DNA from 3 places in the Nocardioides sp. NPDC057767 genome. Region 1 is predicted to be linked to each of the others. Evidence: predicted binding sites of a transcription regulator. Region 1 holds the regulator's gene; each other region holds the start of a gene.
The links. The regulator LexA, encoded in region 1, represses DNA repair genes until DNA is damaged. The targets are predictions, from matches to a motif close to TCGAACANNTGTTCGA.

Region 1 (9,732 bases):
GCAGCGGCGAGCGCGACTCGGCGCCGCGCCACACCGACCGTGAGTGGCGTCAGGTCTCGGTCAACCACCGCGACTGCCTCGGCGCCGCCAAGTGCCCCTTCGGCGAGGAGTGCTTCGTCGAGGTCGCCCGCGACAAGGCCCAGAAGAGCCACCTGATCGTCACCAACCACTCCCTGCTCGCGATCGATGCGATCGAGGGCGTGCCGATGATCCCGGAGTACGACGCGGTGGTGATCGACGAGGCCCACGAGCTGGTCGCCCGGGTGACCCAGGCAGCGACCGACGAGCTGACCGCCGCAGAGGTGGAGCGTGCCGCCCGCCGGGCGCAGAAGCACGTCGAGGGCTCCGAGGCCGACGACCTGGCCGACGCCTCCGACGCGCTGCGGGCGGCGATCAACGAGACCTCGCCGGGGCGGTTCGTGACCCTCCCGGAGCTGGTCTCCGACGCGCTGGTGCTGGTGCGTGACGCCGCGCGCTCCGCGCTCTCGGCGCTCCCCAAGCCGAAGGACTCCGACAGCGCCGACCCTGGCTTCCAGCAGGCCAAGGGCGGACTCCAGGAGGTCTTCACGACCGCTGAGCGGATGGCCGCGGTTTCCGAGCACGACGTGATCTGGCTCAACGAGGGCAGCGACCGGATCCCGCCACGACTCTGCGTCGCGCCGCTGCAGGTCTGGGCGCAGATGCGCGAGAAGCTGCTGCGGGAGAAGACCGTCGTGTTCGCCTCGGCGACGCTCAAGCTCGGCGGGGACTTCGGTCCCGTGGCCGGATCTCTCGGGCTCAAGGCGGAGGAGCGCACCGAGGTGGGTGCCGGGGCGCAGCGCACCGAGGACGTGCTGCCGTGGGTCGGGCTCGATGTCGGCAGCCCGTTCGACTACGGCCGGCAGGGGATCCTCTACGTCGCCCGCCACCTGCCTCCTCCCGGCCGCGACGGCATGGGCGCCAAGACCCTGGACGAGATCGTCGACCTGGTCGACGCCGCCGACGGACGTACGCTCGGGCTCTTCTCGTCCCGTCGCGCGGCCGAGGCGGCCGCCGAGGTCGTGCGCCAGAAGCTGCCTCACCTGACCACGCTGGCGCAGGGCGACGCCCAGCTGCCCGAGCTCGCAGCGCAGTTCGTCGCAGACCCCCACACGGTGCTCTTCGGGACGCTGTCGCTGTGGCAGGGGATCGACGTGCCCGGCGACACCTGTCAGCTGGTGATCATCGACCGGATCCCGTTCCAGCGGCCCGACGACCCGCTGATGTCGGCCCGGCAGCAGGCGGCGGACAAGGCCGGCGGCAACGGATTCATGCAGGTCGCCGCCACTCATGCCGCGTTGCTCATGGCCCAAGGCGCCGGCCGGCTGATCCGCACCACCACCGACCGCGGGGTGGTGGCGGTGCTGGACGCCCGGCTGGCGACCGCGCGCTACGGCGGCTTCCTCAAGGCCAGCCTGCCGCCGATGTGGGCCACCACCGACCCGGCCATCGTGCGCCAGGCGCTGAAGCGACTCTCCGAGTCAGCCTCCGCCTGACGCCGGTCGAGTCGGCTCGTACTGACCGAAAAGCACGTCGAGTCGGCTCGTTGGAACGAGCCGACTCGGCGTGATCTGGGTCAGCGGTAGGTCTTGGCCCACCAGCGGTGGGTGGCCTTGTCGGGCGTGGCGACGCCGTGGCAGGAGTACGGGGTGCCCTGACCGCAGGTGAAGTTGCTGCTCGCGTTGGCGAAGGTGACCTCGACCTTGCGGATCCGCTTGGAGGAGAACCCCTCGATGGTCTTGGTGGCGATGCCCTGGCTGTTGGGCTTGAGGTGGTAGACGCCGCGGGTGCCGTCGGTGCGGAAGATGCTGATCACGGCAGCGTTGGCGTTGGGGCGGGCGACGTCGACCTTGATGCGCAGCTTCCAGCCCTTGCCGACGTTCTTCGGGACCAGACGCTGGGAGGCGTAGGTGAGGTGCTTGAGGGTGAACTGGCCGTCGACGGTCTGTCGCTTGGCGGGCAGCGCGGTGCGGCCGTCGTAGACCGGCGGGTAGTAGGCGCCACCCTCGCTGTAGCTCTTCGCGGGGGCCAGGTTGGCGGCGGCGAAGCGGGCGTACTGCAGCTTCAGCGTGGTGCCGCGCGCGGCGAGCGTCTGTCGGATGGCCGCGGTGGAGTAGGTGGACGGGGCCCGGTTCCAGACACCGAGGACCACCTCCGGGAGGGAACCCCGCTCCTTGGCGAAGCGCTCGGAGAGGTAGCGGAAGAAGATCCAGTTGCCGTAGATGCCGAGGTTGGAGACGTTGGAGTTGTCCAGCGGCTTGCGCTGGTCCTCCAGCTGGCCGTAGGCCAGGTACTGGCGGTTGTCGTTGATGCTGTCGTAGACCTCGTCCTCGACCCAGGTCGCCGTGGACTCCATCATCCAGCGGTCCTCGCCGGCGTCGTAGGCGAACTGGACCGCGTGGAAGTACTCGTGGGCGGCGGTGACCCGGAGGTTCTCGGTGGGCGTGTTGGCCGTGCCGTACTCACTGGTGGCGTAGTCGTTGTCCAGGACGCAGTAGGCCGTCGCGGCGGTCTTGGAGACCTTCGTCTCGGGGGCGCAGTAGCCGTAGTAGCCCTCGTCGTAGAGGTTCTCCAGGTAGATGTCGACCTTGCCGGGGGTGACCGTCTTGTCGGCGGCAGGCTTGCGGTAGCCCGCCTGCACATAGATGTTGTGGACCTTCGTGACCACGTCACGGACCTGGGTCGCGTACGCCACCGAGGCGCTGTCGCCACCCTTGCCCGGCGTGTAGTGGACGCAGACGACGTCGCTGCACGTCTCGGTCGCGGTGCGCGGGCGGGCGAGCAGCTCACGCGCGGCCTTCTGGTTGGAGCCGTCCAGGGCGTCCTTGGCGTTCCAGAGGTTGGTCAGGGCGATGGTCGCGTCGGGCCGGCCGGCGACGTGCCGACCTGGCACGACCTGGCGGGCGCCACGGACCGACTGGTTGCGCTTGACCTTCTTGGCCTCGGCGAGAGCCTCCCGGGCCTCCTCCTCTGTCACCGGCTGTGCGGCGCTGGTGTCGCCGCCGGTCCGCACCGAGCTCGCCGGGGTCGATCCGGTTGCGGGCATGGTGGCGGCGAAGGTGGCCACTACCATCCCTGCGATCAAGACGAGGGAGCGTTGTTTGCGGTTGATCCGGCGGGCAATGTTTCGCATGAGATACCAGACGTTCGGGAAGGTAGACCAGGGCAGTCTAAGGGCACGCGACTCGGCCACATCGGTGAAACGCCTAGACCGGCTCGGTGACGTGATGGAGCCGGTTGCTCCCGCTCGCGGTGGCGTACGACCTGGCCCAGGTGGCCGTGGTCCTGGAGTCCTTGCGCTCGCCGATGACGTACCAGTCCATCTGGGCCCGGTTGCGGGTCACGTCGAGGACCGAGAAGCCGTGGTCGTCGAAGTTGAGGTAGCGCACATGGCGGTTGGCGGTCCTGATGATGTTCTCGACCGTCACGCTCACCGTGCGGCGCGGTGCGCCGAGGATGTCCTTGAGGTTGTTCGAGGTCACCGAGGTGGCGACGAACTCGACGCCGGCGGTCCTGCCGAGCGGGTAGACGGCGGAGTCGTACGGCAGGTCGCAGGCCCACGCCGAGTGGATGTCGCCGGTGACGAACACCGTGTCGGTGATCGCGTTGTCGCGGATGTGCTCGAAGAGCTCGGTGCGGTCGGCGGTGTAGCCGTCCCACTGGTCGACGTTGTAGGCGATGCCGTTGTCGGGCAGCAGCCCGGTGACGTCGTTGACCGGGCTGACCAGGCTCTTCGGGAGGGCCGCGAAGGTGACCGGCGCGATCATGACCGGGTTGCCGACGATCTTCCACCGGGCGTCGGTGAGCAGGCCCTCCTTGAGCCACTCCAGCTGCTCGTCGCCGGTGATCGTACGGTCGGGGTCGTCGACGCCGGCCAGGTCGGTGCGGGCGACCTGCTCGGAGCGGTAGGAGCGCAGGTCGAGCATGCTCAGCTCGAGGAGGGTGCCGAACCTCAGCCGCCGGTAGATGCGGTCGTGGAGGTGCCCGCCGGTCTCGACGACGGCAGTGCCGTCGACACGTAGCGGCATCCACTCGTCGTAGGCCTGGTTGGCGTTGGTCTTGCGGTCGATCCAGTCGTACTCGCCGGGCTCGTTGTTCTCCGCACCCAGCAGCCAGGCGTCGTTGGCGGACTCGTGGTCGTCCCAGGTGACGATCCAGGGCAGGTGTGCGTGCGCGTCGGCGAGGTCGGCGTCGCGCTTGTACTGGGCGTGCCGGACCCGGTAGTCGGCCAGGGTGTGCATCTCGTGGGCCGGCTCGTGCGGGCGGATGTCCTCGTTGGCCATGCCGTAGCCGTACTCGCCGGGGCCGTACTCGTAGAGATAGTCGCCCAGGTGGAGGATCGCGTGCAGGTCGTCGCGCGCGGCCAGATGGCGGTAGGCGGCGAACCAGCCGGCCTGCAGGTTGGAGCAGGAGACCACCCCGAAACGTACGTTGTCCGGGGCCGCGTCCGCAGCCGGAGCGGTGCGTGTGCGGCCGACGCGGCTGGTCTGGCCGTTGTAGGTGAAGCGGTAGAAGTACCAGCTCTCCGGGGACAGGCCGGTGACGTCGAGCTTCACGGTGTGGTCGCGGTCCGGGCCGGTGAGCTGGGTGCCCTTGGCGGTGAGGCGGCTGAAGTCCGCGGTCGGCGAGACCTCCCAGTGGACCAGGATCTCCTCGCCCCGTCCGGACCCCGGGGTCGCCTCCGCGGTGGGCGTGACCCGGGTCCAGATGACCACGCGGTCCGGGAGCGGGTCGCCGGAGGCGACGCCGTGCTGGAAGTGGTTGAGCGTGGTGCCGGCTGCCTCGGCGGGTGTCGGCAGTGCCACGACTCCCACTCCTGCGGCGGTGGCCAGGCCGGCGGCGATGAGGGTGCGGCGGTCGATCTGCGTCTGGGTCGTGCTGCTCTGAGTCACGCTGTATGGAACGACGCAGCCGCCGGCCCTGTCATGGGCCGGCGGCTGGATTTCACGCAGAGTTCCCGGACTGGTCGCGGGAGGTGTGAGACAGGACTCAGAGGCTGCGCAGGACCGCCGTCACCTTGCCGAGGATCGTCGCGTGGGTGCCGTCGATCGGCTCGTACGCCGCGTTGTGCGGCAGCAGCCACACCTTGCCGTCCTTGCGGGAGAGCGTCTTGACCGTCGCCTCGCCGTCGATCAGCGCGGCCACGATCTCGCCGTTCTCCGCGGTGGGCTGCTGGCGCACGACCACGAAGTCGCCGTCGCAGATCGCGGCGTCGACCATCGAGTCACCGGAGACCGAGAGCAGGAAGAGGTCGCCGTTGCCGACCAGCTGCTTGGGCAGCGGGAAGACGTCCTCGATGCTCTGCTGGCTCGAGGTCTCCTCGGCCAGGATCGGGCCACCGGCCGCGATCCGACCGACCAGGGGAACCATGGTGGCGTCGGGGTTGGGGTTGACGACGGCCTCGGCGGTGAGCGCCGGCTCGGTCTCCTCGCCGGCCATGGCCTTGCGGTGGGCCATCACCTCGGGGAGGAAGACCTCGAGGGCACGGGGTCGCTTCGGGTCCTTGCGGATCAGACCACGCTGCTCCAGCGCGCGCAGCTGGTGGGCGACGCTGCTGGTGCTGGTCAGCCCGACGGCGGCACCGATCTCGCGCATGCTGGGCGGGTAGCCGCGCTGCTCGATGCTGTCGCGCAGGTGAGCGAGGATGCGCTGCTGACGCGGCGTGAGCCCGGTCGCGTCCGGCGGCCCGTCGGGCAGCTCGCGGACGCGGCTCTTCTTCGAACCGCCTGATCCGGTGCCTGTCTTCTGCGTGGTCATGTCATCACATTAGTCCCTCTGGCACCACGACATCAAACATCTGTTCGATCTCGTTCGAAGTGCGTGTCGGCGTTCAAAAATTCCTGACGTCGCTACTTGCGTTGTTCGAACACGTGATCTACCTTCGAACATGTGCTCGATCGAACACGTGATCGAGAGACTTGTGAACTGGAGGCCGTGATGAGTGCAACCGTCTATGTGCTGCCCGTAGCCGAGCCGCCCCGGCCCGTGCCGGAGGTGCGTCGCTCGACGGTGCGGCTCACCCGTCGTGGGCGGATCGTCGTGTTCGCCTTCGCGCTCGTCGTGCTCTTCGCGATCGCTTTCGTCGGGGCGCGGGTGGCCTTCGCGGTGGACGGTGATGCCGACAAAAGCCCCGCCCCCGCCGCTCACACGATGGTCGTCGGCGATGGCGACACGCTCTGGGACATCTCCGCGGAAGCCGTCGCCGGGACCGGCGCTTCGATTCGGGAGATGGAGCAGAGGATCAAGGAGCTCAACGGTCTCGAGTCCTCGATGCTCGTGTCCGGGCAGACCCTGATCGTTCCGACCGCGCCGTAGCGGGCGCCCACAGATGTCCGGCTGCTCCTTCGAGGGAGTCAGCCCGCGCGGCGGGCACCCTGGCAGCCGGCAACCGGGGAAATGTGAGAGTGCTGCAGACGATGGGAAGCGTCTGCAGCACTCTCGCTGTCCTGGCGGTCGTCGTCAGTGACGCCCGCGGTAGGGCGTGTCCGGCTCGGGCGGCGGCCACTGCTTGTTGCGGGTGCTGTGACGCGGCGGCCACTCGTCGTCCGGCTGAGCGGCGGGCGGTTCCTGGGGCTGTCGTTGGGTGGGCATCGCCTGCGTCGCTGCCGGATCCTGGGTCAGTCGAGCCCTCGAGCCGGTCTGGCCGTAGCTGGCCGGAGCCTGGTAGGCGCCGGACTGATACTGCGAGGAGCCGGCCTGCTGGGTGGGGTAGCTGTCGGTGCCGTAGCCCTGCGAGCCGTACGCCGGGGAGCTGGTCGGCGTGGAGGCCGGGGTCGGCGGGCTCGTGTAGTAGGGCGGGGTGCTCGGCGGCGTCGGCGGCTGGTAGCTCGGCGTGCTGTAGGCCGACCGGCTCCCGGTGTTGCCGAAGTCCGAGGAGCTGCTCGTGTAGCCGTAGGGCGACTGGGAGCCCGTGTCGGTGTAGGCCGAGCGGCTGCCGGTGTCACCGTAGGGAGCCTGGCTCCCGGTGTCGGAGCTGTGCCGGCCGTAGGAGCCGGTGTCCTCGTAGCCGTAGGAGCCGGTGCCGTAGTAGTCCTGCTCCATGTAGGTCGTCTGGTCGCCGTATGGCTGCTCCGGGTAGTCCTGCTCCTCGACGTAGGCGTTGGAGTGGCTTCCGGTGTAGTCGTCGGCGGGCGGTGGGGTGGGGGAGCCGGTGAGGGCCCGCCAGGCCTTCCCGGCGAAGGTGAAGGTCAGGAAGAGACAGGCGACTGCGACGACGGCCGCGACGGCGAGCTTCACCCAGGCGCCGGAATCGCCTCCTCGTGCGTCGGCCCCGAAACCGACGGCGACCCACACCAGCACTCCCCAGATGACGAGGAATGCCAGCGTCGCGATCGCAGGCAAGATGAACGGTGGCCGGGGACCGCTTCTGGGGCGCGTGCCTCTCCGCGACCCGACGCGATTTCCTCCGGAGATGTTTGTCACGGGGTCATTCTTACCCATCTGGGCCAGCGCGTCGCCGCTGAACCGGAATCTTTCGGTGTTTGACCGACGACACGCCGGGCGCACGGGGAAACGCGGCGCTCGCTTGCATCGACTGGGGGGCGGGCGTACGGTTACCACTACATCTAGTAGTTACACCGCTGTAGTTATCCACATCTAGTTCACATGAACAGGTGGATGACCCACAGCGACGGGGGTGTTGTTCCACAGGGACTCACGCTCAATTCCACAGGTTCCACAGGCTCGGGCCGCCGCTGAGACGGCCTGGATCCACAAGGCTTCACGAGAGGGGCTCGACCGTGCACTGTCCGTTCTGCCGACACAGCGACACCAAGGTTCTCGACTCCCGCGTGGCCGAGGACGGCGGCCAGATCCGGCGTCGTCGGGTCTGCCAGGAATGTGGGAAGCGGTTCACGACCGTCGAGCAGATGCAGCTGATGGTGGCCAAGCGCTCCGGCGCGGCGGAGCCGTTCAGCCGCGACAAGGCGGTGCACGGCGTACGCAAGGCGTGCAAGGGCCGCCCGGTCACCGAGGACCAGCTCGCCTGCCTCGGCCAGGAGGTCGAGCAGGCGCTGCGGAGCCAGGGGTTGGCTGAGGTGCCCAGCCACGAGGTGGGGCTGGCGATCCTCGCGCCGCTGCGCGAGCTCGACGAGGTGGCCTACCTGCGCTTCGCGAGCGTCTACCGGGCCTTCGGCTCGGCCGACGACTTCGAGCGCGAGATCCAGATGCTGCGTACGGAACGGGAAGTCCAGGACTTCGAGGCAGAACATCCGGTCGAGGCCCCGGTGGGCACCGACTGATCCCACGGCCATGGGAGATGGCACACAGACCGGCCCGGGCAGGCCGTGGGGAAGCGACCTGTCCGGGCCATCCAGCAAGACAACAGCACGACGCACGAAGCCCGAACGGGCGCACAGGAGACTCCACCATCAGCACCGACCAGCAGTACGGCACAGCGATCGATGACAACAGGGGGAACGAAATGACAGACACGGCATCAGAGGCACAGGCATCGTCGAAGGCGGGCGCCGGGCTGAAGATCGAGCGGATCTTCAGCACCGAGGGCGTCCACCCCTACGACGAGATCACCTGGGAGCGACGCGACGTCGTCCAGAAGAACTGGAAGACGGGTGAGACCGTCTTCGAGCAGACCGGGGTCGAGTTCCCCGACTTCTGGTCGATCAACGCCTCGACGATCGTGACGACCAAGTACTTCCGCGGTGCCCTCGGCACCGACAAGCGTGAGCAGAGCCTGAAGCAGCTGATCGACCGGGTCGTGAACACCTACGTCGCCTCCGGCAAGGAGAACGGCTACTTCGCCTCCGAGGCCGACGCCGACCTCTTCGGTCGCGAGCTCACCTGGCTGCTGGTCAACCAGCACTTCGCGTTCAACTCGCCGGTCTGGTTCAACGTCGGCACCGAGTCCCCCCAGCAGGTCTCGGCCTGTTTCATCCTCTCGGTCGACGACTCCATGGACTCGATCCTGAACTGGTACAAGGAGGAGGGCCTGATCTTCAAGGGCGGCTCCGGTGCCGGTCTCAACCTCTCCCGCATCCGCTCCTCCAAGGAGCTGCTGAAGTCCTCCGGCGGCACCGCCTCCGGCCCGGTCTCCTTCATGCGCGGCGCCGACGCGTCCGCGGGCACCATCAAGTCCGGTGGCGCCACCCGTCGCGCCGCGAAGATGGTCGTCCTCGACGTCGACCACCCCGACATCGAGGAGTTCGTCGAGACCAAGGCGCGCGAGGAGGACAAGATCCGCGCGCTGCGCGACGCCGGCTTCGACATGGACCTGGGCGGCAAGGACATCTCGTCCGTGCAGTACCAGAACGCCAACAACTCGGTGCGCGTCTCCGACGAGTTCATGCGCGCGGTCGAGGAGGGCAAGAAGTTCGGCCTCCGGGCGCGTACGACCGGTGAGGTCATCGAGGAGATCGACGCCCGCGAGCTGTTCCGCAAGATCTCGGTCGCCGCGTGGGAGTGTGCCGACCCGGGTCTGCAGTACGACGACACCATCAACGACTGGCACACCAACCCGGAGACGGGCCGGATCACCGGCTCCAACCCGTGCTCGGAGTACATGTCGCTGGACAACTCCTCCTGCAACCTGGCGTCGCTCAACCTGCTGAAGTTCCTCAAGGACGACGACACCTTCGACGCGGTCCGCTTCCAGCAGGCCTGTGAGGTCGTCTTCACCGCGATGGACATCTCCATCTGCTTCGCCGACTTCCCGACCGAGGCGATCGGCGAGACCACCCGCGACTACCGCCAGCTCGG
Region 2 (9,732 bases), on a different contig from region 1:
CGCCGACGTGCTGGTCGCCAAGGCGAAGGCCGGAGCAGAGTTCGCGGTCACCCAGATGTTCTTCCGGGCCGCGGACTACTTCGGCCTGGTCGACCGGGTCCGTGCCCGCGGCGTGGGCATCCCGATCCTGCCGGGGATCATGCCGATCCTGAACCTCGCCGCCATCCGCCGCCAGAGCGAGCTCATCGGGGCCGAGGTGCCCGAGGAGATCGTCGAGCGCATCACCGCGGCCGGTCCGGACCCCGCCGACATTCGTGCCGAGGGGATCGCGGTCGCCGCCGAGCTGTGCCAGGAGCTCCTCGACGGAGGCGCCCCCGGCCTGCACTTCTACACGCTCAACCGGTCCAAGGCGACGCTGGAGATCTTCGCCAAGCTCAACGTCACGGTCTAGGCGCACTCACTTCTCGGCAGGGCCGATCGACTGCGCGACCAGCGCGGCCGACAGCCCGGCGAACGGCAACCCGGCGCCCGGAGTGGCGTGGGCGCCGGCCGCGTAGACGTTCGGGATCGGGGTGCGCGGCCCGAGGCGCTGGAACACCGTGCCGCGCCCCGCCCACTTCACGCCCAGCGGAGACCCGCGCCAGCGGCGTACGAGCTCAGCGGCGCCCAGGTCGACGCGGTGCACGACGTGCTCACGGACGTCGATCTTGTGGCGTGCCAGCGCCAGCAGGACGTCCTCCATCAGCTTGCCGTGGGAGTGGATCGTCCAGGCGTGCTGTCCTTCGGGGGCGAGCCCGCGGGTGCGTACGACCAGGGTGGGCTCGCCGTGGAGCACCAGCTCGTCGGGCAGGTCGGTGAGGTGCTCGGGCAGCGAGGTGAGCCCGAGGTGGAACGTCATCGGTGGGATCGCCGGCAGGGTGCGCTCCACCAGTGGCCGCAGGGCCGGCAGCGAGCGCGGGTCGAAGGCGACCACGACCGCTCCGTCCGCGCCGAGGTCGATCTCGCCGGCGGCGGTGCTCACGGCGACCGCCCGGCCGTCGCGTACGACGATGTCCTCCACCCGGGTCGCGGTCTGCACCGAGACCCGGCGGGTGGCCATCCGGGAGCTGAGCACCTCGGCGACCACGCCCATCCCGCCCTCGACGCGCCAGGCGCCGAACCGCTGCTCGAGGTAGGCGGTCAACCCCGCCCAGGCAGGTACGTCACGCAGCTCCTGTCCCGCGGCGACGAACGGGTGCGCCGCGACCAGCCGCAGGCGCTCGTCCTTGAACGTCTTGCGCAGCCGCTTGTGGAGGGTCTCGCGGGACCGGAACCTTTCCGCGACCGCCGACGGCAGCGCCGAGGGCTCCCAGGGCACCTCGAAGTAGTGCTGGCGCAGCACCTCCCAGTCCTCGCTGAACCGGGCGACGTAGTCGGTCCACAGCCGTCCCATGCCCGGCTTGAGCTCGTCGAAGGCCGCCAGCTGGGCTCCGCGGGTGCCGCCCGGCACCGCGACCGAGGTCTTGTCGGGGAACCGGTGCTCGCGGACGACGTCCATCGGGACCAGCTCGAGCTCACGCTCCGCGGGCCGTCCGGACTTGCGGAACAGGTCGCGCATCACCGCGGGCAGCAGCGTCGAGGTCGCCGAGGCGTCCCAGGTGAACCCCTCCTCGCGCACCGGCACCAGGGCGCCGCCGAGCTGGCCGGACGCCTCCAGGAGGGTCACCGAGTGGCCGAGCTTGGCCAGCCTGGCGGCGCTGGCCATCCCGGCGTACCCGCCCCCGAGGACGACGACGCGCGTCACTGGACCGGGTAGGGCAGGGTGTCGCCGCCGGAGGACCCGTCAGGTGGTGGCGCGCCCCGCCGCCCGCGCCGGGTCAGCTTGCGCCAGCCGCCGCGAACGGCCCGGATGATGAGGTAGACCAGCACCAGCCCGGCCACCAGGAGGACCGCGGCGACGCCGGCCGCGGCCAGCGGGTGCTCGGTCGCGAACCAGACCACGCCCAGGACGAGGCCGTCCTCGACGACGCTGACCACCGAGTTGGAGACCGGCTCGGGCGAGGTGTTGACCGCCAGCCGCTCGCTGGCCTTGACCAGGTGGGACATCAGCGCGGTCGTGCCGCCCACGACGCCGCCGACGGCCTCGTTGAGAGAGTCGGCCTCACCGGCGAGCAGGACGCCGATCACCGCGCCGATGGTGGGTCGGATCACCGTGGAGATCGAATCCCAGGTGGAGTCGATGTAGGGCACCTTGTCGGCGACGAACTCGATCGCGTACATCAGCCCCGCGGCGGCCAGCACCGGCCACGTGCCGAGCACGTCCGGGATCGCCTCGGCCCCCGTCGTACGCTGCGCGACGCCGAGCACCAGCACGACCAGGTAGGCGTTGATGCCACTGGCCCACCCACTGGAGAAGGTCAGCGCTAGAGATTCCATGAGGACATCTTGGCCTACGCCACCGACAACCCGGCCCCGGCCCGAGACCAAGAGCACGCGAGCGCGTATTTACCTACGTTGGACCCGGTACGGCAGAATGGGCTGATCAACGGAGACTGAACCCCCACGTCGCAAGGAGACCGGATGACCATGACGACACCCGACGAGAACGAAGGTGTGGTCGTGAGCGAGGGCCCGGAGGTCGCTTTCGAGGTGGCAGCGCTCGCCGCCGAGCCCGTGCCTCGCGAGATGACGTGGGCGATCCGGCTGATCATCGGCCTGATCGCCTTCAGCGCGGTCGTGGTCGTGGTGATGGTGCTGCGCTCCGACGACCTCGTGCGCGCCTGGGCGGAGGGCAACCCCTCGGCCAAGCGCATCCTCGAGACCGAGGGCCTCGACGCCCTGATCAACCCGCCGACCGACAACCGGGTCAGCGCGCCGGCCTTCATCGCCCCCGCCATCACGCTGTTCGGCGTGATGGCCATCATGATGGGGGTGCTCGCGGTCTTCCTCCGCAACGGCTTCGAGTGGGCCCGGATCACGATCACGTTCCTGGTGTTCATCTCCGCGGTCGCCAGCATCGGCGGCATCCTGACCGGCCCGCCGGTGATCATCAGCGTCCTCACCTGGATCGCGATCGTCATCGCGGCCGGGCTGCTGGCGGTCATGTGGCTGCCGGCGAACACCCGTTACATCCACCCGCCGCACCGGATCCGCGGCGCCGTCGACGACGACTGAGCGACCGCCGGGACCACCTCGACACGCCCCGTCACCGATACGTCTTGTGACTGTCGGTGGCGGGGTGTAGTTTGATCCCGTGTTCGAACAAATGTTCGAACAACCAGGCTCTGGCGGGCGTCGTCCTCGACCCCCGACGCCCGCCGGAGCCGTCCACTGCGGGGTCGACCTTGAGCGAGAAGGACGACCCGATGCATCTGCTGCCGGCGACGACTCACAGCTACCTCTTCCGCGCCACCGAGTCTCTCTCGGAGGCCATCGTGGCCGACGACGTGCCGAGCAGGTACGCGATGGCCCATGTCGCCGCCCTGCAGGCCGCAGCGGCGCTGATCGCCGCCCGCACCGATCCGGTCGAGGCCGCGAGCCGCGCTGGCCGCCGTCGTCCGTGGAACGCCTGGGTCCGACTCAAGAAGGTCGCGCCCGAGCTCTCGGAGTGGGCCGAATACTTCGCCGCGGGTGCCGCCAAGCGCGCCGCCGCGGAGGCCGGCTCGATCCGGGCGGTCACCGCCGAGGAGGCCGACGAGCAGGTGCGTGACGCCGACCGTTTCCTCGCTGTCGTCGAGGAGTCCCTCGGGCTGATGGCCCACACCTCCCACGTCACCCGTCTCCGTCACGACCGCCTCGTGGGCTGATTCAGGTGAGGTGGGATCAGGGCCTACGCTTGGCCCCATGGCAGCTGGCTCCGCATCAACCAGTCGTCGGGCAGGCGCCCGGACCGTCGCCGTCTGGGACGCGCTCGACCCGGTCCTGGGCTCCGGCTCGCTCGACGTCCTCGACATCGGCGGCGGCACCGGCACCTCAGCCGTACGCATCGCCGGGCTCGGTCACCGGGTCACCGTCGTCGACCCGAGCCCGGACGCGCTGGCAGCCCTCGACCGGCGTGCCCGCGAGGCCGGCGTCTCCGTCGACGCGCGCCAGGGTGACCTGGCCGCCCTCTCCGACGTCGCCGACCCTGGCGGTGCCGACCTGGTGCTGTGCCACGGCGTCCTCGAGGTCGTCCCCGACCCCGCGGCGGCACTGGCGGGGATCCGCGAGGTGCTCCGCCCCGGTGGCACCCTCAGCCTGCTGGTCGCCCAGCGCACCGCCGCCGTCCTCTCCCGCGCCCTGGCCGGCCACTTCGCCCAGGCCGCCGAGCTGCTCGACGACACCGCGCCGCAGGGCCGCTCCGGTCGCCGGTTCGCTCTCGACGAGGTCACCGGGCTGCTGGACGCGGCGGGGTTCGAGGTCGCGGACGTCCGTGGCGTACGTGTCTTCGTCGATCACGTTCCGGGGTCGCTGCTCGACGTCGAGCCAGCGGCTACCTCCGCGCTTGTCGAGCTCGAGCAGCGCGCTTCTACTCGCGCCGACTACCTGCCGTTGGCTTCGCAGCTGCATCTGCTCGCTTCGCTTCGCTGACGGCTCGCTTCGCTTCGCCCACGGGCGCCGACGCGGAGGATCGGGGTGACCTCCTCCGCTGGCGCTCCGGAGGCCACCCCGATCCTCCATGTCGACATGGACGCCTTCTTCGTCTCGGTGGCGATCAGGCACCAGCCCGACCTCTGGGACCAGCCGGTGGTGGGCGGACATGCGAGAGGCGTGGTGACCTGCGCCAACTATCCGGCCCGGGCCTACGGCGTGCGGGCCGCGATGCCGGGCTCGATGGCCAGACGGCTGTGCCCTCAGCTCGTCTCGGTCCGTCTCGACTTCGGTGAGGTCGCCGAGGTCTCCCACCAGGTCCGCGAGATCTTCCGCCGCGCCACCCCGCTGGTGGAGGTGGTCAGCGTCGACGAGGCATTCCTCGACGTGCGTGGAGCGACCAGGCTCTTCGGGAGCCCCGAGTCGATCGCCCACCGGATCCGCCGCCAGATCTTCGAGGAGCTGAGCATCACCTGCTCGGTCGGCGTGGCGCCCACCCCGAGCGTGGCCAAGGTCGGCAGCCGCAAGGCGAAGCCCGACGGCGTCGTGGTCGTCCGGCCGGAGGAGATCCCCGGCTTCCTCCACCCGCTCGACGTCGGTGAGCTCTACGGGGTCGGCCCGAGCACCCGGACCAGGCTGCGGCGGCTCGGCTTCGAGACGGTGGGCGACATCGCCCGCACCCCGGTGCCGACGCTCCACCAGATCCTCGGCCCCCGCCTCGGTGGCCACCTGCACCGGCTCGCCACCGGCACCGACCGGCGCGAGCTCACCGGGCGGCTGGGTCCCGACCTGCCCGACCGGTCCACCGGCGCCCAGGAGACCTTCGGCCACGACCTGAGCGCCCGCGAGGACATCGTGCGTGAGCTGCTGCGCCTCTCGGCCCGCGTCACCCGGAGGATGAGGAGGGCCGGCACTGTCGGTCGCACGATCGTGCTGACGGTCCGGTTCACCGACTTCAAGACCATCTCGCGCTCCCGCACGCTGCCCGACCCCACCGACGTCACCCAGGAGGTGCACGCCACGGCGGTCCGGCTCTACGACGAGCTCGACCTCCGCGGCCGGGCTCTGCGCCTGGTCGGGGTCCGGGTGGAGCACCTGGTCACCCGAGAGGGCACCGACCGACAGCTCGTGCTCGGAGAGCGCGAGCGAGGCTGGTCCGAGGCCGACCGCGCCGCCGATCAGGTCGCCGAACGCTTCGGGTCCGGCCTCGTGCGCCGGGCGAGCCTGCTCGATCACGGCCGGGGTTGACGCAGATGCCCATTCGCTTGACACAATCGGTCGTGGTTGTGCCATGTGGCAGAACGTGACGGGGCAAGAATTTTCCGGGCTGACTACCGCCTTCAGGGTGGCGTGCCTAGACTTGTAGATGCCCCAACAGGACATGGGAGGTACGGTGCCACTCTCGGAAGAGGAGCTTCGCCTGCTCGAGCAGATGGAGCGCGCGCTCTCGGCGGAGGACCCGAAGTTCGCCTCCGCCCTCCGAGGCACGGCCTTGCGCCGTGCCCAACGTCGACACGCGGTCATCGCGGGCATCGTGCTCGCCGCTGGAGTCGCGTTGTTGATGACCGGTGTGATCTCACGGATGTGGGTCGTCGGTGTGGTCGGCTTCCTGGTGATGCTGGCCTCGACCTCCGTGCTGCTCACCGCTCTGCGCGGCGCCGCCACGGTCGAGGAGGACGACGGGAACCACACCCCGCGCAGCTCGTTCCTCGACCGCGCCAGCGAGCGCTGGAAGCAGCGCCGCCGCGGCGACAACGACCTGTAGAGGTCAGGACGAGATCAGCTCCCGCTCGGACCGCGCGGCCGGTCCGTCGGTGGCTGGCGTCGCCGGGCGCCTGAAGACCGATGCCGGCCACAGCCGTGCCCGTCTCCGGGCCCGCCGGTCGGCCTGTTCCCTGAGCGCGGCCGAGACCAGGCGTACGTCCTCGCCGACCGCCGAGTTGTCGCGATGCTCCGCATAGCGGTTGCGCTCGACGGCGGCCACGATGCGCTGCAGCGCGAGCATCGGCTCGCGGCTCTGCAGGTGAGGAGCCAGGCCGGTGGCCTCCTCCCGCGGTGAGCGGGTCCCGGTCCAGGGCAGGCCCAGGTCGATCGCGGTGTCGCCGAGCTCGGTCCAGCCGGCCTCCGCATCGCCCGCGAGCCGCGTGGTCCGCCGCCGGCGCCGGACGACCGCCGGTGCCGCGAGCGCGACCACTCCGACGAGCGCGACGATGCCGAGTCCTGTCCAGACGGCGCCGGTGTTGGACTCCTCGGCGCCGGTGTCGGCGACCTCCGGAAGGTCGGGCTCTTCGCGCTGCGGCCGGTTGGGCACCGGTGCCACGCTGGTGCCGGCGCTGGGTGCGGGCGCCTCCGGCTCGTTGCGGGCATTGCCCAGCGCCCCGGTCGTGTAGCCGGGCTCTCGGGTGTCGGCGGCTGCCGGTGTGGGCTCGAAGCGGACCCAGCCGATGTCCTCGAACCACAGCTCGGGCCAGGCGTGCAGATCGCGGCCACGGAACTGCCAGACGCCGTCCTCGTCCTGGTCCCCGTTCAGGAAGCCGACCGAGACCCGGGCCGGGATGCCGATCTCGCGGGCGAGCACGGCCATTGCCGTCGCGTACTGCTGGCAGTAGCCGACCTTGTTGGTCGTCAGGAACTCCAGCAGCGCCGCACTGTCGGTGCCGACGTCGCGCTCCAGGCTGTAGACGAACTCGCCGCTGTGGCGGAACCAGTTCTGCAGGGCGACGGCCTTGGCGAAGGGCCGGTCCTGACCTGCGGTCCGCTCCAGGGCGATCTCCTCGATCTCGTCGGGGAGCAGCGGCAGGTCGGTCATCCCCGGCGGCGCCCCGATTCCGGGCTCGCCCGCCGCCAGCAGACGCTGCTGGGACGGCTCGACCGGAGCGGCGGTCATCCGCCAGCTCTCGCCGGCGACGGTGTGGTCGCGGCCCTCGGTGGACATGAAGTCGAGGGTGTCCTCGTCGTAGCGCCACGGACCCCTGGCGGTGATCTCGAGGGGATGGGTGAAGACCGGGAGCCAGGTCGACTCGAACTTGTCGCTGGCCCGCAGCTGGTAGGTCGTGGGCTCGCCCAGCAACGTCTCGTCGGACATGGGCGGCTCGAAACCGGCGATGCCGGTCTGGTCGGAGGGGACGTCGCGGTCGCCGGGGGTCCACTCGGTGCCGGTGAACTTCGTCAGCGTCAGGATCCGCAGGTAGGAGGGCGGCGACGTGGGCTCGTCGAAGACCGGGGTGGCGGTGACCATCACCTCGTCGGACTGCCTGCGCAGGTCGCCGTAGAGCCCGACGGTCGGGTTGATCACCCGCAGCTGACCGCTGCCGTCGCCCGGCCCCAGACCGGGGAGGGTGATGTTCGGGCTCGGCATCCAGGCCGGGGCGAGAAGGGCGATCGCGACCGCCGAGACGCCGATGACGGCCGGCCCGGCGGCGGGCACGACGGGGAGATCCTCGTCGAGACGCCGCCCCCATCGACCGAGCTGCTGGGCGCGGTCGAAGCGCAGCATCACCAGGAACGCGGTCGCGGTGAGCACGAAGACGACCCAGGAGACCCCACCCCAGCCGCCGGCGCCGATGATGCTGAACGGCACCGTGAACACGCCCAGCACGACCAGGCCCATCATCGGCGGCCGCCGCAGGGAGACCGCGAGGACGTCTGCCAGGAACACGGCCGCGACACCGCCCGGGACGAGGTAGGCCGCCACCTCCGGTGCGGACATCGGCAGGTCGAAGGGGTTGAAGGCGGCGTAGGCCTCGGTCATCGCGGCCGAGACCCGCGCCCGCCCGCCGGCGGTGACGGGGAAGGGGTGCTGGACGACCAGCAGGCTGGTCGCGATCGTGCCGAGGAGCAGCTGCAGCAGCACCACGACCGAGCCGTGCACGCGCAGCAGCCGCGCGGAGATGCCGGTGCCGACCACGAGCAGGCCGGCGACCAGGATCGGGCCGAGGTAGGAGAACGGCGTGCTGGTGAACGAGCCCCACGAGGACAGGGCGAACAGGACGGTCACGAAGCACGTCACCGGCACCGCCATGGCGGGCACGACGCCGCGTACGTCGGAGGAGGTCATCATCGCGCGGCCCCCGCTCCTGCGGCCGCGCCCCGGGTGCCGAGCTCGCGCCAGCGCGTCGCCACCGAGTCGCCGATGCCGAGCTCGACCGCCTTCCAGCCGTGCTGGATGAGCAGGGGTACGCCGCTGGGCCGCTGCTGCTCGGGCGCCAGGTGCACCGCGCTCCAGCCGTCCACGGCGAGCGAGAAGGCGAGGGCGGCCCCGGTGTGGTGGCGCACCCGGCGAAGGACACCGGCATCCTCCTCGTCGAGGGAGCCGAGGATCGCGACCGTGACGCCGCCCTGCCCGGCCTCGCCGATCCAGGAGGCGTCGATGTGATGGTGCTGGACGGTCTCGACCACGGCGAGCGCCTCCAGCAGCGCGGCCGCGTCGGCCTGGCCTTCGCGGTCGTGCCAGCCGGCGTTCATCTCGCCGGCTGCGCCGGCTCCGGGGGCGGCGCCGCCGGAGGTCACCAGGCGTACGGAGTAGCCGGCCTCGACCAGGTGCACCGCGACCGAGGCGGCGACGACGACGGCCTGCTCGAAGGAGGAGCCGGCGCCCTGGCCCCGGTGGGCCGAGCGCCGGTTGTCGAGGAAGACGGTGGCTCGCGCCTGCCAGGGCTGCTCCTCACGGCGCACCATCAGCTCGCCGAGACGTGCCGAGCTGCGCCAGTGCACCCGCCGCAGCTCGTCGCCGCGGCGGTACTCCCGCACCGTGACGTCCTCCGCGCTGCCGCCGAGGAAGGCCCGCGGCCGGGAGTCGCCGGATGCGGTGGCGTTGCCGGTCAGCGGCGTGGACGGCAGCGGGAGCACCCGCGGCGTGACCGTGAACGGAAGGGTGGAGTGGAAGGCGCGGTTGAGCTCCACCAGGCCGAACGGGTCCGCCACGGTCACCCGCATCGGGCCGATGTCGAAGCGGCCGCGGATCTCCGAGCGGATCTGGTAGCCGAGCTTGTGACGCCAGCCGAAGCCGATCCGGTCGACCACGAAGCGCGGGCGTCCACCCAGCGCGTAGGGCACCGTCTCCTCCAGCAGCAGCGTGCCGGTGGGGATCCGGCCCTCGTTGGCGATGGTCAGCTCGACCTTGGCGGGCTGTCCGGCCTCGGTCAGGTGCGGCTCGATGTGGCGCACGAGGGCGAGCCGGTAACGGCCCCAGGCGGCGACCACCGCGGTGACCAGCGGCAGCGCCACCAGCAGCATCCCGATCCG
Region 3 (9,732 bases), on a different contig from region 1:
GAGCTTCTGGGTCTCCGAGTCGCCGTAGGCGACCGCGACCTTGTCGCCGTGGCGCACGCCCAGCCAGCCGACCAGGCCGGCGGTGAAGATCGCCAGGTCACGCTTGGTCGTGGTGCCGGTCGCCTGCGCCGCCATGCTCCGGCCCGTGGAGATGGCCAGCAGCACCAGATGCTGGCGCTCGGCGGTGAACCGCTTGACCAGCAGGCTCCGGGAGCGGGCCGTCGCCTTCCAGTCGATGTCCTTCACGTCGTCGCCGGGGACGTACTCCCGAAGGTCGTGGAAGTCCATGCTTCGGCCGGTCTGGAGGCTGGCGTACTCCCCGTCGAGCAGGCCCACTACCTTGCGGTGGGCATGGATCATCAGCCGCGTGCGGATCCGGGGGAGGTACGTCGCCATGTGCTCAGGGGAGATCAGGGGCTGGGAACAGCGCGGACCAGTGCGTCGACGAGCATCTCCGGCTGGACCTTCTCGGCCAGTGCCTCGAAGCTGAGGTGGAGCCGGTGGCGCAGGATGCTGTGGCGCAGCTCGCGCACGTCCTCGGGGGTGACGTAGGAACGGCCGAGCAGCAGCGCGGCCGCGCGGGAGGCCTGCAGGAACGCGATCGAGGCACGCGGGGACGCGCCGATCTCGACGTAGGAGCCGGTCTCCGGCCCGAGGAGCTGGCGGGCGTTGCGGGTGGCCTGGACGAGGGCGACGATGTAGCGCTTGATCGCCGGGTCGACGTAGACGCGCTTGGTCAGCTCCTGGAGCCAGATCACGTCGTCGGGGTCGGCGACCGGACGGGTCTCCTCGTGGTCGGGACCGAGCGTGCCCGCCTCGATGCGCTCCAGGACGATGAGCTCCTCGCCGTCGCTGGGGTAGTTGACGATCTCCTTGAGCAGGAACCGGTCCATCTGCGCGTGGGGGAGGACGTAGGTGCCCTCCTCCTCGATCGGGTTCTGCGTGGCGAGCACCATGAAGGGGCGCGGCAGCGGGTGGACGTGGCCGGCGATGCTCGTCTGGCGCTCCTGCATCGCCTCGAGCATGGCGCTCTGGGTCTTGGCGGAGCTTCGGTTGATCTCGTCCAGCAGCACGAAGTTGGCGTGGACCGGTCCGAGCTGGGTCTCGAACTCGTGGTTGCGCTGGTCGTAGACCTGGGTGCCGATGATGTCGCTCGGCAGCAGGTCGGGGGTGCACTGGATCCGGGAGAACTGCGCCTTGACCGTCTGGCTCAGCGTGCTCGCGGCAAGTGTCTTGGCCAGCCCCGGCACGCTCTCCAGCAGGACGTGTCCCTCGGAGAGAAGCGCGATCAGCAGCGCCGTCCTGAGGCGTTCCTGGCCGACCACACGGCTGCTGAAGGCGGTGCTGATCCGCCCGACGATCTCCTTCGCCCGGGCGATCTCCTCAGCGGATGGCGGGGCGAGGGTTGGTGCGGTGGTGGTCAAGGCGGCTCCAGAGGCGTCGGCTGTCGGTCCCATCCTTTCCTACCAGCGTACGGAACGCATCTGGGGCCCACCTCAGAAGACGTTGCGGGGCCGGAACTGGACCGAGATCCGCGGGCCGGCGGAGGAGACCTTGGGGATGGCGTGCTCCCAGGTGCGTTGGCAGGAGCCGCCCATGACGACCAGGTCGCCGTGGCCCATCTCGATGCTCATGCCCTTGCCGCCGCCCTGGGGTCGCAGCGCCAGGCGGCGCGGGTCGCCGACGGAGACGATCGCGACCATCGTGTCGTTGCTGCGGCCGCGGCCGATCCTGTCGCCGTGCCAGGCGACCGAGTCGTTGCCGTTGCGGTAGTAGCAGCAGCCCGCGGTCACGAACGGCTCGCCGAGCTCGGGCAGGTAGTGGGCGGTGAGGCGGCCGCGAGCCTCGGCGAGCCGCGGGTGGGGGAGTGGGTCGCCCTGCAGATAGGTGTGCAGGAGCCGGGGCACGTCGACGACGCGGTCGTACATCTGCCGGCGCTCCTCGTGCCACGGGACGTCGTGGACCAGCGCCGCGAAGACGTCGTCGGGATCGGGCAGCCAGCCGCGGGCGACGTCCACCCAGGCTCCGCGGTCCAGATGGATCCGCTCGTAGGTCGTCTCGGTGGTCTCGTCGTCGGTGGGGGCGAAGAGCGTTCCCTGGAAGTCCACCCTGGCAGCATACCTCGGGATCGAACATGTGTTCTAGCGAAATCCTGTATTCGGGTTTCGTTGCACCTGATCTGCCTCATCTCATTGCAATGTCACAACTTGACCAAACCCGGGACCGTACGCCATGTGTACACCTACGCTCTGCTCATGGTCCGGTCGGTCGACGGTGAGCGTTCGCTCAAGCACGTCCAGATCCGGGAGTACGTCCGGGAGCTGGTCATCGGGGAGAGCCCGGGTGCCTCCGCGCCCTCGGAGCGCGAGCTGGTTCAGAAGTTCAGCGTCGCCAGGGCGACCGTGCGGCAGGCGCTCGACGCGCTCGTCGCCGACGGTCTGCTGGTCCGGATCCCGGGCCGGGGGACGTTCGTGGCCCGGCCTCCTCGGGCGCAGAGCCCGGTGCTCGGGTTCAGCGAGGAGATGGCTCGCCGGGGGATGCAGGCGTCCTCGGAGACGCTGCTGCTGGGCAGGGAGAAGGCCGGACCCACCATCGCGCGTGCGCTGGCGATCAAGGAAGGCGCGGCCGTCGTCCACTGGCGGCGTCTGCGGCGGGGCGACGGGGTGCCGATCTGTATCGAGGACGTCTATCTCGACGAGACGATCGTGCCCGGGATGCTCGAGCGCACCACGCCGACCAGCCTCTACGCCGAGCTGGCTCGCCGGCACATGCGCCCGTCGTGGGTCGACGACACGTTCCGGGCCGATGTGGCCAACATCGAGGAGGCCACGCTGCTCGGTCTCTCGGTCGGCGTACCCGTGCTCCGCAGGCAGCGGAAGTCGGTCGCAGGAGACCGCTACGTCGAGGTCTGCCGCTCGGTCTATCGCGCCGACCGCTACGCGCTGCACCTGCAGCTCGGCCCGTCCTGACGCCTGCGGCTCAGAGGTCGCCGAGCGGTGCGACCACGTCGCCGCTCTCCTCGCAGACCCAGATCGGGTCCGGCCCGCCCAGGTCGGGGGTGATGTGGAGCGAGTGCACGGGCGCCTCGGGCGGACAGATGGTGCACACCGGCCAGCGCTCGGAGCTCTCGTCGAAGAGCACGTCCTGCACGTCCTGGGCGACCAGGCCGGCGACGTACGCCTTGCCCTCCGGCCACTGCTCCACCCACCAGCCGCGCTCGGTCATCGCGTCCTCGAGGGCCGACACGGCGGCCGCGCCGGCGAGTCCGCGCGCATCGAGGTCATGGAGCACCCTCGCCCGAGCCTCGAACAGCACTGTCGTGTTCATCACCGACCATTCTCGCCCACCGGTCAAGGAGCCGCCTGGGCGAATCCTGAACGATCACAGACAATCCTCCTTGTGATTCTGATCGATCCGCCGAACGTGCCGAGCCGTGGCCGGATGTGGTCGCACCTGGCCAGTGACACCTCCTACGAGGAGCTGCACGCCTTCGCGAGCCGGATGGGGATCCCGGCCCGTGGGTTCGACCGGGACCACTACGACGTGCCGGCCGAGGCGTACGACGACATGGTCGCCGCCGGTGCGGTCGAGGTCACCTCCCGAGCGCTGGTCTCAGCACTCCTCGCAGCCGGCCTGCGCCGCCGCAAGCCTCGCTAGGCGGGTGACTTCTCGCCCGGCGGGACCGACGCCTCGGCCGAAGGGCTCGACATCCGACGCACGGTGAGCCAGATGGCCGCCGAGATCAGCAGGCCGAGCCCGCCGCCGAGGATGAACCCGCCCTGCCAGCCGATCAGGTCGATGGCGAACCCGGCGGTGGGTGCGCCGACGGCGCTGCCGAGGGTGATCGCCGAGCCGTGCCAGCCCATCACCTCGCCGCGTACGGTCGAGGGGACGCGGCTGGTGATCGCCTCGAGCGCCGCGGTCAGGGTCGGTGCGCAGAAGAAGCCGCTGAGCAGGAGCAGCGCGGCGAAGGAGATCGTGTCCCAGGCGAACGCGGTGAGCACCGTCGTCGCGCCCAGCAGGACGAGCATCACCGCGGCGGACGGGTGGCGGTTGAGTGCGCCGTAGACGAGCGCGCCGACCAGGGACCCGAGGGCCCAGATCGCCATCACCAGCCCGAGGAGGGCGGTGCGGTCGAAGTCGCGCATCGCGGCCACGGTGCCGAGGTCCTCGGCGATGAGGATGAGCGAGGCGGTGAAGGTGCCGGCGAGGAGGAGTACGACGCCGGGGCTCACCCACGAAGGGAGCGCGAAGCGGCGAGCCGGAGCAGCGGAGCTGCTGGGAACCGCGTCGCTCGGCACGGCCGGCTCGCCCTCGGTGATGCTCGGGTTGAGCAGCCACAGCACGATGGCTGCGGCGATCCCGAGCCACTGGGTCACCAGCAGCGCCCACGAGGTGCCGAGGTAGCTGGCGCTGAGCACGCCGATCACCGGGCCGACCATGAAACCGAGCTCGGTCATGATCGCGTCGGCGCTGAGCGCCGCGGTGCGCTGCCCGGGTTCGACCGAGCGGAGAACGACCTGGCGCACGATCGACCAGGACGGCACGGTGAAGAGCCCGGCGACGGCGATCAGCGCGATCAGCGGGAGGTAGCCGACCCAGGGAGCGATCGACCAGGCGATCGGGAGGATCGCCAGCGGCAACAGGAGCGTACGCCGCAGGCCGAGGCGGTCCAGGAGCCGGCCGAGCCAGGGCGCGGAGATCGCCATCGCGATCGCGAGCACGGTCGAGACCAGGCCGGCCTCGGCGTAGGAGCGGTCCAGCGGGCCGACCACGTGAAGGGTCACGATGACAGAGGACGCCGGCATCGGGATCCGCAGGAACAGACCCAGCACGAGGATGCGGCGAACGTCAGGAATCCGCCACAGGTCGGCGTACGTCTGGAAGCTCACCACGAAATTCTGCCACCGGTCCGACCGACCGGGCGAATTGTTATCGGTCGGGTGACAGATATGTGGTGAGGGCCTCCATCTCGGCCGAGATGTTGGCCCGCGCGGCGGCCTCCCAGCTGATCCGCGCGAAGGGTGTCGAGAAGAGCGACTCCTTCTCCAGCAGCCGCGCCAGGACCTGGGCACGACCGTCGCGGAACTCCTCGTCGGAGAGGTGCTGATACTCCTCGCGGACCGTCGCGACGTACTCCTCGTAGCGGTCGGCCGGGGCCGCCAGGATCGCCAGGTCGGCGTCGGAGAGCACTCGGCCGCTGTGGTCGTCGGGCTCCGGGTCGTGGGTCTCGGTCAGCCGCACCAGCCGGGCGACCTCGGCGACGACGTCGGCCTCCAGGTAGGCGGCCAGCGCGTCCTCGGCCCAGGTGGCCGAGCGTTCCTCGGCGTCCCGCTCGCCGTCGTAGACGGAGTCGTGGAAGAAGGCCGCCAGGGTGACGGTCAGCGCGTCGAAGCGCTCTCCCTCCTCCCGCAGCTCCTCGATCCGGCCCAGCACCTCGGAGAGGTGTCGGCGGTCGTGGTAGCGGCGGGTCGGCTCGTCGTACGCCGCCAGAACCTCACCGAGAAGGTCGGTCGCCTCTGGCAGCGGCCAATGTCGAGGGAGCTCCATGGGCCAGAACGCTAGCGTCAGGCGTGGTAGGCGCGCACCCACCTGGTGTGCGGGTTGCCCGCGATCTTCTCCAGCGTCGTGGGCGGCACGCTGGTCACATCGGTGACCACGAAGCCGGTCTCGCCGCTGGTGGCCAGGTATTGACCGGTCACGTTGACGCCCTCGGAGGCGAGCAGGTTGTTGAGCTCGGCGAGCACGCCGGGGACGCTGTCGTGCAGCAGCGCGAGTCGAGAGCCGTCCGCCATCGGCGGCGGCTGGACGGCCGGCAGGTTGACGCTCAGAGCGGTCGAACCGGAGCCGACGAAGTCGCGCAGCTTGCCGGAGACGAACCAGCCGATCTCCTCCTGGGCCTCCTGCGTGGAGCCACCGACGTGGGGAGTGAGGATGACGTTGTCGAGACCCTGGAGCGGGCTCTCGAAGGCGTCGCCCTGGGCCTTGGGCTCGATCGGGAAGACGTCGAGCGCGGCCCCGGCGATGTGTCCGGACTCGATGTGCTTGCGCAGCGCGTCGTTGTCGACCAGGAAGCCACGCGCGGCGTTGATGAAGAGCGAGCGCGGCTTCATCTTCGCGAACTGCTCCTCGCCGAACATGCCCAGGTTGCCGGGGCGCCCGTCGATGTGGATGGAGACCACGTCGGCCTCGGCCAGGAGCGCGTCGAGGGACTTCATCCGGCGCGCGTTGCCGTGGGCGAGGCGGTCGGCGATGTCGTAGAAGATGACGTACATCCCCAGCGCCTCGGCGACGTTGGACAGCTGGGTGCCGATGTTGCCGTAGCCGATGATGCCGAGCGTGCGGCCGCGGACCTCGTGGGAGCCCTTCGCGGACTTGTCCCAGACACCGGCGTGCATCTTCTCGGTCTTCTCCGGCAGCCGTCGGGCCAGGGAGATGATGTAGCCGATGACCAGCTCGACGACCGAGCGGGTGTTGGAGTAGGGGGCGTTGAAGACGGCGACGCCGCGCTCGGCGGCCGCGGCCAGGTCGACCTGGTTGGTGCCGATGCAGAAGCAGCCGATCGCCTTGAGGTCGGTGGCCGCGTCCAGGACCCGCGGGGTGATGTGGGTGTTGGAGCGGATGCCGAGCAGCGTCACGCCGGGCAGGTCGGCCACCAGCTCGTCCTCGGAGAGGGACTTGCTGCGCAGCTCGACCTCGAAGCCGGCCTTCTCGAGGTTCTCGACAGCGACGGGATGGATGTTCTCCAGGAGCAGCGCCTTCATGGCTCAAGCCTAAGGCGCGCGGCGTACGCCTCCTCAATCGCGCCCGAGGGCCGGACGCCGTTCCGTGGCGGTTCTCAGGACCAGTAGATGACCACGCCGTCGCCGATGTTCACCTGGTCGTACAGCGAGGTGATGGCGCCGTAGTCGCGCACGTTCACGCAGCCGTGGGAGGCGCCGTTGTAGCCGTTCGCGGCGAAGTCGGGGGAGTAGTGGACCGCCTGGCCGCCGGAGAAGAACATCGCGAACGGCATCGGGGTCTTGTAGATGGACGACACGTGGTCGCGGCTCTTCGCGAAGACCGAGAACTGGCCCTCGCGGGTGGGCAGCTCCTGCGAGCCGAACCGCACCTCGACGCTCATCTGCACCGTGCCGCCGATCACCCAGCGCAGCATCGAGGTGGACTTGTCGATGCACATCACCCGGCCGGTCAGGCAGCGCGGGTCGAGCTTGCCCGCCGGGACCGGGGGCGGGGCGTTGGTGAGCTCGGCCTCGGTCGGCTCACGGGTCATCGCGTGCAGCCGGTCGAGGGTCGTCTGGTCCACGAAGCCGGTGACCGCGATGCCGCGCTTGGCCTGGAAGCCGGAGACGGCCTCGGTGGTGACGTCGCCGTAGAACCCGGTCACGCCCGCGTTGAACCAGCCGATCTGCTTCAGGCGCGCCTGCAGGTCACGTACGTCGTCGCCGCTGTCGCCCTTGCCGAACAGTCGTGGGCCCGAGGTGGGGGACGGCTTCGGCTCGGGCTTCGGCTTCGCACTGGGCGTCGGCGTCGGCGTGGCGCTCGGCGACGGGCTCGCCGAGGAGGAGGTGGCGGTCGGAGAGGCCGTGGGCTCGGGTGCGGCGGCCGGCTCGCTGGCGCATGCCGCGAACGTGGTTGCCAGCAGGGCGGCCAGCGCCCCTGCGATCATTGCCCGCTTGACCATCTTCATCGCCTCGCTCCGGACCATGGCCCTTCAGGTTAAGCCGGGCCGACGACATACTGATGCCCGAACGGGGTCCTCCGGTTGCATTTCTTCGGGAGATGTCCCGACTGATGGGACGATCTCAACGAGACGGCCGAGCGAGGCGGCCGAACCAGCGGCGCACGGTCCGCTCGAGCCGGTGCCGCGCGCTGTTGCAGGCGACCAGCGGCAGGGTGAGGCCGGCCCGGTCGGCGTCGGCCAGCTCGCGCAGCAGGATCTCCGCGGCCACCCGGGTGTCGTCACCGGCGTCGTGCGCCTTCAGCTGCTCGACCGCGTAGTAGGCGGCGATGGTGGCCAGCGACTTGTCGGGCACGTCGAGGGCGAGCGCCTTAGCGAACCGCATCGTGCACAGCCAGTCCAGGACCTCCAGCCGCACCCCGGCACGGTCGGACTCCACGGCCACGAACGCCCAGTCGAACGCGGCGTTGTGGGCCACGAAGACCCGGCCGGCGAGGCGCTCGGCGATCATCGCGGCGACGTCCCGGAAGGGCGGGGCGCCGGCGAGGTCGGCGCTGGTCAGACCGTGGACCTCGACCGGTCCGGGGTCGACGCCGGCGCCCGGGTTGACCAGTGTCTCCCACTCCGACTCGGCGGTGCCGTCGGCGGCGATCTGGCGGATCGCCACCTGGATCACGCGGTCGCGGTAGGGGTCGAGCCCGGTGGTCTCGACGTCGAGGACCGCGAAGCCCCGTCGGTTGCCCCGGGCTTCGCTTCGGCCGCGCGATTCGGTGGTGGTCACAGTGCTGACGCTATCGGTGGGCACCGACAGTTCGGCTCGTGTCCCCGCGCGGTCGTCAGCCGCCCGCGACGCCCAGGGCCACGATGGCCACGATGACGAGCACCAGCACGACCATCATGAGGACGAACCCGAGGACGCCGGGCTTGCGCTGCTTGACGTGCCCGATCGCACCCTTGCTGAACCCGGTCAGCGGAGAGGAGTAGAAGACCGGCACCGTCTGCCCCTCGGCGACGTCGCAGCTCAGCGACGCCTTGCCGAACTTCCAGGTCCACTGGGTGTACATGTCGACGGTCCAGTGCCCCGGTGGCACCGGGAAGACGTTGCGTCCGTACTGCGTCGGCATCTGGTGGCCGTTGAGCAGCACCGTCGGCACGATCAGGTTGGAGGTCATGTGGCTGCCCTGGATGGTCAGGTCGATCCACCCCACGGGCGGCTGTCCGGGCACCGGCTGGCCCGACTGGTCCGGCATCGTCATGGGGCGCATCATGCCCGATCGGTCAGAGGCGTCGCCGCTCAGATGGCGACGCTGCCGCCATCGCGCCAGTAGAAGCCGCCCTCGCGCATCATGAACCCCTCCTCGTAGAGGTAGCGGCGCAACGCGGCGACGTCTTCGTGGAAGCGCCCCAGGATCTCGTTGACCTCTCGCTCGGAATAGACGTGCCCGAGCTCGAAGGACTGCGCGAGCTGGTTGAGCACGACCAGCTTCTTGACGTGCTTCGACGGGATCGTGAGCAGCCGCCCGTCCTTGCCGAAGAACCGTCTCAGGGTCTCGGCGTCGTCGGGTCGGGGCTGCCAGGTCGCGCGGGTCACCCGTCCATCGTGCTCCCCGCATGCCCGCGATGCGAATGGTTTCGCCGCCGCCGTGCCCGGGCGACGAGGTCGCCGGCGGCCGCCTCCCACCCGGGGAGCTCGAACTCGAAGCCCGCCTCGAGGAGCCTTCCCGGGGCGACGCGGCGGCTCTTGAGGAGCAGCTCGGTGTCCGAACGCATCACCCAGGCGCCGATCTCGGCCATCCAGGCGGTGGCGGGCAGCCCGATGGGCACCCCTGCCTCTCGGCGCAGCACGCGCATCAGGTCGCGCTGGGGCAGCGATCCGGGAGCCGCCAGGTTCACCGGCCCGGAGATGTCGGCGCGCTCGATGAGCAGATCGCAGGCGCGTACGAAGTCCCGCTCGTGGATCCACGAGACGAACTGCTCGCCGCCGGCGACCGGGCCGCCGAGGCCGAGGCGGGCCATGGTGAGGAGTACGTCGAGCACGCCGCCCTTGTCGG

Region 2: the regulator LexA is predicted to act here: its motif matches at 3,177-3,192, upstream of ACFVDI_RS18795 (SAV_6107 family HEPN domain-containing protein).
Region 3: the regulator LexA is predicted to act here: its motif matches at 2,129-2,144, upstream of ACFVDI_RS10615 (alpha-ketoglutarate-dependent dioxygenase AlkB).

What each region holds. Positions count from the first base shown of each region.
Region 1 covers NZ_JBHVKJ010000010.1:18,883-28,614, forward strand. Annotated here, with positions in the region: gene ACFVDI_RS07245 (ATP-dependent DNA helicase) at 1-1,514, shown strand, start outside; gene ACFVDI_RS07250 (MXAN_6640 family putative metalloprotease) at 1,595-3,085, opposite strand; gene ACFVDI_RS07255 (alkaline phosphatase D family protein) at 3,225-4,910, opposite strand; gene lexA (transcriptional repressor LexA) at 5,008-5,775, opposite strand; gene ACFVDI_RS07265 (LysM peptidoglycan-binding domain-containing protein) at 5,956-6,333, shown strand; gene ACFVDI_RS07270 (hypothetical protein) at 6,478-7,359, opposite strand; gene nrdR (transcriptional regulator NrdR) at 7,758-8,258, shown strand; gene ACFVDI_RS07280 (vitamin B12-dependent ribonucleotide reductase) at 8,441-9,732, shown strand, end outside.
Region 2 covers NZ_JBHVKJ010000036.1:39,700-49,431, reverse strand. Annotated here, with positions in the region: gene metF (methylenetetrahydrofolate reductase [NAD(P)H]) at 1-391, shown strand, start outside; gene ACFVDI_RS18810 (phytoene desaturase family protein) at 398-1,723, opposite strand; gene ACFVDI_RS18805 (DUF4126 domain-containing protein) at 1,720-2,355, opposite strand; gene ACFVDI_RS18800 (hypothetical protein) at 2,500-3,093, shown strand; gene ACFVDI_RS18795 (SAV_6107 family HEPN domain-containing protein) at 3,285-3,725, shown strand; gene ACFVDI_RS18790 (methyltransferase domain-containing protein) at 3,763-4,488, shown strand; gene dinB (DNA polymerase IV) at 4,534-5,736, shown strand; gene ACFVDI_RS18780 (DUF3040 domain-containing protein) at 5,882-6,253, shown strand; gene ACFVDI_RS18775 (transglutaminaseTgpA domain-containing protein) at 6,257-8,548, opposite strand; gene ACFVDI_RS18770 (DUF58 domain-containing protein) at 8,545-9,732, opposite strand, start outside.
Region 3 covers NZ_JBHVKJ010000016.1:66,719-76,450, forward strand. Annotated here, with positions in the region: gene ACFVDI_RS10605 (DUF58 domain-containing protein) at 1-396, opposite strand, end outside; gene ACFVDI_RS10610 (MoxR family ATPase) at 411-1,424, opposite strand; gene ACFVDI_RS10615 (alpha-ketoglutarate-dependent dioxygenase AlkB) at 1,497-2,108, opposite strand; gene ACFVDI_RS10620 (GntR family transcriptional regulator) at 2,235-2,969, shown strand; gene ACFVDI_RS10625 (hypothetical protein) at 2,980-3,327, opposite strand; gene ACFVDI_RS10630 (DUF4031 domain-containing protein) at 3,400-3,657, shown strand; gene ACFVDI_RS10635 (MFS transporter) at 3,654-4,892, opposite strand; gene ACFVDI_RS10640 (hypothetical protein) at 4,933-5,550, opposite strand; gene serA (phosphoglycerate dehydrogenase) at 5,568-6,764, opposite strand; gene ACFVDI_RS10650 (peptidoglycan-binding protein) at 6,839-7,708, opposite strand; gene ACFVDI_RS10655 (exonuclease domain-containing protein) at 7,806-8,462, opposite strand; gene ACFVDI_RS10660 (hypothetical protein) at 8,518-8,937, opposite strand; gene ACFVDI_RS10665 (DUF2087 domain-containing protein) at 8,976-9,272, opposite strand; gene ACFVDI_RS10670 (TIGR01777 family oxidoreductase) at 9,269-9,732, opposite strand, start outside.